3 regions of the Delftia sp. K82 genome follow, and region 1 is predicted to be linked to each of the others. Evidence: riboswitches for the same ligand, from Rfam matches in the RefSeq annotation. Region 1 holds a riboswitch; each other region holds the start of a gene.

What was found. A riboswitch is a leader RNA that binds a small molecule or an ion and turns the genes downstream of it on or off. The one in region 1 is predicted to bind cobalamin.
Region 2: linked by a shared signal. The riboswitch ahead of KDK82_RS10155 (TonB-dependent receptor) and the one ahead of KDK82_RS00125 (TonB-dependent receptor) in region 1 are both predicted to bind cobalamin.
Region 3: linked by a shared signal. The riboswitch ahead of KDK82_RS09840 (TonB-dependent siderophore receptor) and the one ahead of KDK82_RS00125 (TonB-dependent receptor) in region 1 are both predicted to bind cobalamin.

Annotation. Positions count from the first base shown of each region.
Region 1 covers NZ_MYFL01000001.1:20,183-23,449, forward strand. The annotation lists gene KDK82_RS00115 (YbaK/prolyl-tRNA synthetase associated domain-containing protein) at 1-430, shown strand, start outside; gene KDK82_RS00120 (CHAD domain-containing protein) at 488-1,369, shown strand; cobalamin riboswitch at 1,408-1,689, shown strand; gene KDK82_RS00125 (TonB-dependent receptor) at 1,817-3,267, shown strand, end outside.
Region 2 covers NZ_MYFL01000001.1:2,297,083-2,300,349, reverse strand. The annotation lists gene KDK82_RS10155 (TonB-dependent receptor) at 1-1,406, opposite strand, end outside; cobalamin riboswitch at 1,476-1,704, opposite strand; gene KDK82_RS10150 (hypothetical protein) at 1,800-2,189, shown strand; gene KDK82_RS10145 (helix-turn-helix transcriptional regulator) at 2,215-2,406, shown strand; gene KDK82_RS10140 (sulfite exporter TauE/SafE family protein) at 2,416-3,222, opposite strand.
Region 3 covers NZ_MYFL01000001.1:2,220,643-2,223,909, forward strand. The annotation lists gene alkB (DNA oxidative demethylase AlkB) at 1-52, shown strand, start outside; gene KDK82_RS09835 (2OG-Fe(II) oxygenase) at 71-748, shown strand; cobalamin riboswitch at 767-1,086, shown strand; gene KDK82_RS09840 (TonB-dependent siderophore receptor) at 1,216-3,267, shown strand, end outside.

The sequences.
Region 1 (3,267 bases):
TCCGGCCGAAGGCCGCTCTGACCTGGTCGCCGAAATCCGGGGCACCGCCCCCGGCCAGGGCGCCAAGGCCATGCTCTGCAAGAGCCGCGATGCGTCCGGTGTGGGCGATCCCCAGCTTTTCCTGGCCGTGCTGCCCGGCGACCGCAAGCTGGACTTCAAGCGCCTGGCCCAGGCCGTGGGCGTGCGCAAGGCCACGCTGGCCTCGCCCGAGGAGGCCCAGGCCGCCACGGGCTGCGTGATGGGATCGGTGCCGCCGTTCTCCTTCAACCCGCAGGTGCGCCTGGTGGTGGACCCGGCCCTGGTAGAGCGCTTTGGCGAGATCGCCTTCAACGCGGGCCGGCTGGACCGCTCCATCGTGCTGGACTCGGCCGACTATGTGCGCATTGCCCGGCCCGCGCTGCACAGCCTGAGCGGGGATGGCGCCGATTGACCCGGGGGCCGGGCGGTGCCCACAATCGCAGCAACGCCCGCACACCCTCTCCTGACCATGTCCACCCCTGCGAAGCAGCACCCTGACCGGCCCGATGCGGCCGGCTTTGTGCGTGCGGCGCTGGCTGCTGCCCTGGCCCAGGTGCAGTCGCATCTGGCGGTTTTGGAGGGCGGTGGCAGCGATGCCGAGACCATCCACCAGCTGCGCGTGGCCCTGCGGCGCCTGCGCACCGTGCTGCGTGAGTGCGCGGGGCTGGCGCCCGGCATGCGCGCCGAATGGGATGACCCCCTGGCCCAGGCCTTTGCGCAACTGGGCACGCTGCGCGATGCCGATACGCTGGCCGATGTGGTGCGCCCGCTGCTGCAGGCAGCCCATGCGCCCCTGTGCGACTGGCAGGCGCCGCAGGCCGTGCAGGCGGATGCAGCCGCTGCCGTGCGCGAGCCGCCATTCCTTCAGGCGCTGGCCGAGATCCAGGCGCTGGCGCAGGCGCCGCAGGGAGAGCCATCGGCCCGTTTTGCCCATCTGTCCGCCGCAGGCACGCGCAAGTACCTGGCACGGCGGCTGGCGCGCCTGCACCGCCAGGTGCTGCGCGATGGCCGGCACTTCGACCGCCTGCCGCTGGCGCAGCAGCACCGCGTGCGCAAGCGGCTCAAGCGCCTGCGCTACCTGGCGGACTTTGCGCGGGAATTCGCGCCCGGAATGTGGCCCGGCAAAAAGGGCCGGCGCTTTGCCGAGGCGCTGGTGCCCGCCCAGGACGCGCTGGGCCTGCACAACGACATGGCCGTGGCGGCCGAGCATTTCCATGCCGAGGCCGCGCGCGACCCGCGCGCCTGGTTCGCGGCCGGCTACCTGCAGGCCCGCCTGGCCACGAGCGCGCGCAGCAGCCGCCGCGCGCTGCGGGCGCTGGCCCGGGTGCCGGGCTTCTGGGCTGGGCGATAATCCGCCGCTGGCGCACCGCCGCAGCCTCTGGGCCGTGGCGGTGCGCTGTTGCTGAAGGTGCCCCATGCCGTTCACCGGCCAGGGGTTCAACGGGAAGCAGGTGCGCGATGCCATCGAGGTGGCCGCTCGCAATGCCTGCGCTGCCCCCGCAACGGTCAGCGGAATACAACTCCCCACGCGGACGCGCCCCAAACCACGCACCGCAAGCCACTGTGTCCTTCTCGGGCATGGGAAGGCGGGGATGCCTGCCGCAGCGCGCCCACCCTGCGCGCCGCAGCGTTCCGCAAGCCCGGATACCGGCCTTCTGCATTGCTTTCGGACGCCGCGGGAGTGCGCCTGTCCGGTCCGGCCCCAGCCTGCGCTGCCGTGGCCGGCTCCGGCGTGCGCGCTGTGCGGCGTGGTTCAGACGATAGGCCCCGCGGGTGAGTGGGGCAGTTGGGTCAACGCATGCGCTTCGCTTCTTCGGCCGCCGATTCCTCCGGCCTTCTCTCTGTTCTCCCTCTTGTCTCCAGCCTGTGGCCCGTAGCGGCCGCCGTCCTGCTGGCCAGCTGCGCTGCAGCGGCCGGCGCCGCGCAGGAGCCGACTTCGGGCCGATCCACGGACTCCGCCGACGATGCGCTGGACGCCGTCTTCGTGACCGCCACCGCGCGGCCCGAGGCGCGCAGCCGCATCGCGGGCACCACGCAGACCATCGACCGCGAGGCCATAGAGCGCTCCAGCGCGCGCTCGGTCACCGACCTGCTGGCCGAGAACGCCGTGGGCTTTCTCAGCGAATGGACGGCGGCCCAGACCTCGATGAACCTGCGCGGCGCCTCCACCGACGGCCAGGGGCGCGACTTCCGCAGCCAGGTGCTGGTGCTGGTCAACGGCCGGCGCGCGGGCACGGCCAACCTGTCCAAGCTCAGCCCCTCGGATGTGGAGCGCATCGAGATCGTGCGCGGCCCGTCCTCGGTGATCTACGGCAGCCAGGCCATGGGCGGGGTGGTCAACATCATCATGAAGACGGGGGCGACGGCGCCCGGCACGCGTGCCCAGGTCCAGGCCGGTTCATGGGACCTGTGGCGCACCGATGCGCAGACGGCCGGCGCCAATGACCGCTTCGACTGGTACTTCGGCGTGAGCGCAGGCGGGCGCGGCGACTACGAGTCGGGCGACGGCGGCACGCGCATGGAGAACACGGGCTGGAAGCGGCGCGGCGCCAGCGGCGCCCTGGGCTGGCAGCTGCACGAGCTGCACCGCGTGGAGCTGCAGCTGCGCACGGACGGCATCTACAACGCGGGTTTTCGCGGATCGGGCGCCAACATCTACAGCCGCGACAACCGCAGCAACCGCTCGCTGGACCTGACCTACGAGGGCGCACTGCCCGGCCAGCGCCTGAGCTGGACGACCCACCTCTACAGCCTGGTCGATACCGATGAGTTCAACTGGGCATCGCCCGTGATCCGCTCGGGCAACAGCGCCGTGCCCGGCACGGCGCGCGACTACAACCACCGCCAGCTGGACGCCACGGGCCTGCGCTTTCAGCCGCGCCTGCGTGTCAGCCAGACCAATGACCTGCTGATGGGCTTTGACTGGGAGCGCAGCAAGCTGCGCTCCGACCGCCTGCGCGTGGCCATGCCGGGCGGCCCGGCGGGCCAGGTTGCGCCCTACGACAACAACCAGACCGAGCAGGTGCAAGCGCTGTACTTCGAGGACGCGCAGACCCTGTTCGACGATCGCCTGACCCTGCGTGCCGGCCTGCGCAAGACCTGGGGCACGACGCGTTTCGACGATACGCCCAACCTGGCCCTGGCCCAGGCCAGCACGCGTGACTACGACAACCACACCTGGTCGGCCGGCGCCACCTGGAAGGCCACGGACCGGCTCACGCTGCGCGCTGCGGCCTCCACGGGTTTCCG
Region 2 (3,267 bases), 2.3 Mb from region 1:
CGGTTGGCACCGGCCGCATAGTGCAGGCCCGTTTCCACGTTGGTGCTGCTTTCGGGCTTGAGGTCGGCCGCCGCCTGGCCCGTGAAGCGTTCGTACAGCGTGGGCGTGCGGAAGGCCGTGCCGGCCGATGCCACCCAGCGCCAGCGCTCGTCGATCTGCAGGCCGTAGCCCAGGCCGCCCGTGGTCTTGTTCTGCTGGTCGCGCACCTGGTCGTGGCGCAGGTTGGCGTCGAACTGGTGGCGGCCCTCGGTCAGGCGCCAGCCGGCCGACAGGGAGTTCTGCACGCGCCGGCTGTCGGTGTTCTGCGTCCAGGCGTATTGCGTGTCCAGCTTGTCCTCGCGGCGCTCCAGGTCGATGTTGAAACGGTGCTGGCCCAGCGTGAACAGGTTCTGCAGCAGGTAGTTGGTGGAGCGGCCCTTGGCGCTTTCCGGCGACTGGGTGTGGCGGTCGCTTTGGCTGTCGGTATGGGAGACCTGGACCACGCTTTTGTACATGGCGTTCCAGCCGGCCTGCCAGCGCAGGCTGCCGGTGGTGTTCTTGACCACGTCGTAGTCGTCGAACGGCGGCGGGCTCTGGTCGTAGTGGGTGCGCAGGCGGCTGTGCAGCAGGCTGGCATCGATCTGGTGGATGCCCGTTTTGTAGCCCGCGTTCAGGCCCAGCGAGGTGTTGCTGTAGCCATCCTTGTCCGGATTGGGCGAGAAGGTGTTGCCGGGGTAGACGTCGAAGCCGTCGCTGCGCTCGTCAGCCAGGTTCAGCCCATAGGTGAAGCCGTTGGCCCCGCCTTGAAATCCCGTGGCGAGCTTGCTGGTGCCCTGGTTGCCTATGCCGGCCTCGGCATAGGCGCGGGTCTGGCCGTCCGCCCGCTTTGTGAAGATCTGGATCACGCCGCCCATGGCGTCTGAGCCATAGATGGCGGCGGCCGGGCCGCGCAGTATCTCGATGCGCTCGATCTGCGCCAGTGGCAGGGTGGACCAGACCGCGCCGCCCTGCAGCTCCTGCGAGCTGTAGCGCACGCCGTCGATGAATACGGCAGTGTGCTGATTGCTGGTGCCGCGCAGGTAGACCGAGGTGACCTGGCCCGGCCCGCCGTTGCGGTTGATCTGCACGCCCGGCACCTGCACCAGCAGGTCGGCCACGCCCGTGGCGCCGCTGCGGGCAATGGTCTCGGCGTCGATCACGGTCATGTCGGCCGTGACGGTGCGCAGGGGCTGCTCGCTGCGCGAGGCGGTGACGACCACGGTATCGAGCTGGGAGGTCTGTGCCCGCTGCGCCTGTTGTGCCTGTGCTTGGGCCTGGCAGGCCAGCAGCGAGGCCGCAGCCAGGGCGGACAACGTGCGCAGTACGGGGAACGCCGAGGGCGAGCGAACAGCGGCGCCAGGGGCGCGCGCGAGGGCGAGGGTGTGCATGGATGCGGACCAGTTGCGCGCCAGCGACCCCGCCGGCACGGAAACCACAAAGACCGGCTGCGCTGCATGCGCGGCCGGCCGCCTGTTGGCCGGTATCCAGACTGGTGACGCACTCGCCAAGGCCTTCCCGGGCTGTACGCCCAGTGGCACGGGTTTGGCGGGGGCCGGTGCCATGCACGCGGCGTTTCACTCACTGTTGCGGGGGCAGTACATGCGGGCGGCTTTATCTGGCCGCCCCATGTTTCCCGTTTAACCGCAGCCCCTGCAGGCTGCTGGCACCAACGGCGGCGATTGTACGGCGGGGCGTTCAGTGCCGATGTAAAGCTTGCTTGACATGCTCGCGGGTGGCATCGCACAATGTCAAGCATCCTTTACACATTGCGAGAGACTTCCATGAATCAAACAACGGTCACCAACCGCCGCTACCAGAAGGAGCTGGGATTTGCGCTGCTGCTCTACATGGCGCTGCTTGTGGGGGCGCTTTTGCTCAGCGCTGACATGCAGGCTGGGGCCCTGCGCACGGCGCTGCTGCTCAGCCCCATGCTGGCGTTTGCGCTGGCCGTGCGGGCCATCGTGCGGCTGGTGCGCGATACCGACGAGTTCCTGCGCAAGTCCATGCTGGAGCAGCTGGCGATTGCGGCGGCGGGTACGGCCGGCATCACCTTCACCTACGGATTCCTGGAAATGGCAGGTTTTCCCAAGCTCAGCATGTTCATGGTGTGGCCCTTGATGGGTGCGCTCTGGGTGGCTGCCTCGGTGGCCCACTGGCTGCGCAGCCGATGAGCTGTTCCGCCAAAGTGCCCCTGCGATGAAAAACACCATCCGTGAATTGCGCGCCGAGCGCGGCTGGAGCCAAGCCGCGCTGGCGGACCTGCTGGGCGTGTCGCGCCAGACCGTCAATGCCATAGAGACGGGCCGCTACGACCCCAGCCTGCCGCTGGCATTCGCCATTGCCCGGGTGTTCGAGACCCGGATCGAGGCGATCTTCCAGGAGGGTTGAGCGCAGCGCTCAGACCACGATCATGACCAGCAGCACCAGGCCCAGCAGGGCCAGGTAGGCCTTGGCATGCAGGGCATCGGGAATGCGGCCGATCAGCGGTGCCGCCAGCCTGATGCCCGTCCACGATCCGGCCGTCAGCAGTGCAAAGGCCTGCAGGTCCACATAGCCCACATGCCAGGGGCCCAGCCCCGTGCCCTGCGATGCCAGCATGTAGGCAGCGGTGCCCGCCACGGCCATGGGCAGGGACAGGGGGCTGGCCATGGCCGTGGCGGCCGCCATGCTGGCGCCGCGTCGGCGCATCAGCGGCACGGTCATCACGCTGCCGCCCACGCCCAGGAAGGCAGCGATCGCACCAATGGCCAGGCCGGCCGTGGCGGCGGCCTGCCGGCCCATGGGCTGCAAGCTGGTGGCGGTGCCGTGCACGAAGCCCGGGCGCAGCAGCGCGTCGGCGATGGTCAGGGCCAGGTAGGCGATGAAGGCCCAGCGCACCCATTCCCCGCTGATCCAGGTGGCGGCCGCCGCGCCCGCCACGGCGCCGGCCGCGATGAAGCCAGCCAGTGGCCGTACCTGATCCCAGGGCAGGGCGCCCGCGCGGTGCTGGCGCAGCGTGGCCATGGAGGCGCCGAAAATCATCACGCAGGTGGAGGTGGCCACGGCAATGTGCATGGCAGCCTGGCCAACGGCGGAGTCCGCGCCGTGGATGGAAGTCAGCAGCGCATAAAGCAGCGGAACGGCCACGAAGCCGCCGCCAAAGCCGAAGAGCACGGTGGTCACGCCGGCAAGCACACCGAAAGCCAGCAGCAGGAGAGGGAACACAGACAGTCCTTTGGAAAAAAACGAGCAAGAACTGAACCTTAGGAT
Region 3 (3,267 bases), 2.2 Mb from region 1:
CCCGCTGCTGGGCGGGCGACGCATCAATCTCACTTTTCGCAAGGCGGGCTGAATGGTTGGACGGTCTGAAATGGACAGGCTCAACAGCCAGGATCGCTTCGCCCGCCTGGATTGGGCGCGGATTGCCGCTGAGCTCGATGCCGAAGGCCATGCCCTGCTGCCGCAGCTGCTGACTGCGGATGAAAGCCGCGCCTTGGCCCGCGAGGCGGCCGCCGCGTCTGGCCTGCCGCCCTGCGTGCAGGCATGGCGCCCGGTGCTGTACGGGCATCTGCTGGCCCTGGCCAACCGCTGGCGCGAACACATGGGCATGCAGCCTGGGTTGCCGGGCTGCTTCGAGGATTTCATGCGTCAGGGCCGGCAAGCAGGCCAAACGCAGCCGCAGCCACATCTGCTGCGCGTGCCGCAAGCGGGTCATGCCCCGCTGCGTTCATACAGCGAAGGTGCGGCGGTGTTTCCGCTGCAGCTGGTGCTGCTGCTGTCCCGGCCGGGCCAGGATTTCGAGGGCGGCGAATTCGTGATGACCGAGCAGCGCCCGCGCATGCAATCGCGCCCCATGGTGCTGCCGCTGAGCCTGGGGGATGCGGCCATCATCGCCACGGGGCCGCGCCCGGTGCGCGGTGCGGCGGGCTTTTACCGCGTGCACCTGCGGCATGCCATCAGCCGCGTTCACCGTGGCGAGTGGCTGGGTCTGGAGCTGCTTTTGCACGACGTGCCCCAGGCGCCCAAGGCTCTGCAAACAGAGCGCTAGCTATAATGCCGCGCCTGCAAAGGCATCCGTGCAACAGGTGTCCACATGCCAGCCATGGGGATGAAACGGGAACAAGGTGACTGCCAGCAAATGCTTTTTGCGCTGCCGGCACAGGCCTTGGCTGCCCCCGCAACGGTAAACAAGTCAAGGCGCTCCATGCCTGTCCCGCCAGTCTCCGCAACCCTGCGGAGGGGCGATGACAGGCTGTCACTGGTTCATGGCGTGGTCTGCAACATGCAGCTTTTCGCGGGTGGATTGGGAAGACGGGGCGCTGGGCGAAAGGCATGTCCTTGCGCCGCTTGTAAGCCCGGAGACCGGCCTGCTGCGTTTCGCGCCTGCTGTGCAGGCGTTTTCTTGACTGTCTGCGGGGTGCGGATGGCAACGTCCTGCGCCCTTTCCTCCCACGCTGGCTGGAGAGGTGGCAGTGCCTTGCTTTCGCATCAGACGGTCGAAGACCGATGTTCGAAATGCATTCTTCCTTTTCCAGGGTTTCCAGCGCTCGCGCTGCCCAGTCCCTTTCCGTGCGGCTGAGCCCGCTGGCCCTGGCCTGCGCCTTCATCTGCCTGCCGGCGCAGGCTCAAACCCAAACGCCCACGCCCACGCCAACGCCCCCATCAACCGCCCTGCCCGAGGTCCAGGTCACCGGCCAGGCCGAACGCATCGGCCAGCAACTGGCCCAGCCTGCGCGCTCTGCCAGCCATACCGGCGTCTCCAACCAGGAAGTGCCGGCCAGCGTGGACGGCGTCTCTGCCGAGCAGATGCAGGAGCGCGGCGACTACGCCCTGGTGGACGCCGTCACGCGCACCGTGGGCCTGACCTCCAGCAGCACGCCGGGCAACGGCGGCCTGGCCTTCAGCAGCCGCGGCTTTGCGGGTGTCAATTCCGTGGGCGTGGCCGAAGACGGCATGGTGCTGGGCGTGGCCGCCGGCACCACGGCGTATCCGGGTGACAGCTGGGGCTACGAGCGCATCGACGTGCTGCGCGGCCCGGCCTCGCTGATGTATGGCAGCGGCACCATGGGCGCCACGGTCAACGCCATCCGCAAGCAGCCCAGCCGCACCAGCTCGGCCGAGGTGCTGGTGGGCGCGGGCACGGACGACACGCTGCGCCTGGGCCTGGGCGTGACCGGCGCCCTGGGCGCCTATGCCAGCTACCGTATCGACAGCTACACCGCCCGCAGCGCAGGCGAGCGCGATCTGGACCAGTCGCGCAACGGCAAGTTCATGAGCACGCTGCGCTTGGAGCCCACGAGCGACCTGCAGATCGACCTGATCGCCGACCGCAGCGTGCAAAAGCCCAGCCGCTACTGGGGCACGCCGGGCCTGGACGGCAAGGTGGTGGAGTCGCTGCGCGACCGCAATTACAACGCCGAAGACAGCGTGCTGCGCTATGCCGACGAGCGCCTGCGCGCCAAGGTGCAATGGAAGGCCAATGACTGGCTGACGGTGCGCAACGAGCTGTACCACGTGAAGTCCGACCGCCACTGGCGCAACATCGAGGCCTACGCGCTCAACCCCGCCACCTGGACCGTGGGCCGCTCCGACTACCTGGAAATCCTGCACGACCTGGAGCAGACCGGCAACCGCCTGGGCCTGAACGTGGACCGGGGCTCGCACAAGATCGCCATGGGCTGGGAGGCCGCGCGCATCAACCTGCGGCTGTCCAACAACTCGCCCTATGGTGGCTCGTCCACGGTCTCGGCCTGGGATCCCGTGCATGGCAGCTGGGCCAGCCCCGATCTCACCGCCGCCAAGACAGAAACCGGCGTGACCCAGCATGCCCTGTACCTGGAAGATGCCTGGCGCATCAGCAACCGCTGGCTGGCCATGGCCGGCCTGCGCCGCGATGTCTACGACTTTGCCAGCCACTCGCTGGTGGGCGGCACGGATTTCAACAAGACGCTGGCCGCCACCTCCTGGCGCCTGGGCCTGACCTATGAACTGGCCCGCAACACCCATGTCTATGGGCAGATCAGCTCGGGACACGATCCCGTCAACAGCCTGGTCTCGCTGAACCTGGCCAACACGGCTTACGCGCTGAGCAAGGGCCGCCAGGCCGAGATCGGCATCAAGCAGCAGGTGGCTGGCGGGCGCGGCGAATGGACGCTGGCCGTGTTCGACATCAAGAAGGACGACATCATCACGCGCGACCCGGACCGGCCGGCCATCTCCATCCAGGGCGGCAGCCAGTCCTCGCGCGGGGCCGAGGTCACCGCCACCTTCCAGGCCACGCCCGCCCTGCGCGTGGAGGGCAATCTGTCGTACGTGGATGCCCAGTTCGACAAGCTCATCGAGGCTGGCGGCAACCGCGCAGGCAACCGTCCGCAGAACGTGGCCAAGACCACGGCCAACCTCTGGGGCCACTACCGCGTGGGCGCCTGGCAGGCCTCGCTGGGCCTGCGCTACGTGGGTGACCGCTTTGGCAACAACGCCAATACCGTGAGTTTGCCCGCCTACACCGTGGCCGACGCCGCGCTGAGCTGGCAGGTGGACCCGCGCACCACCCTGAGCCTGATCGGC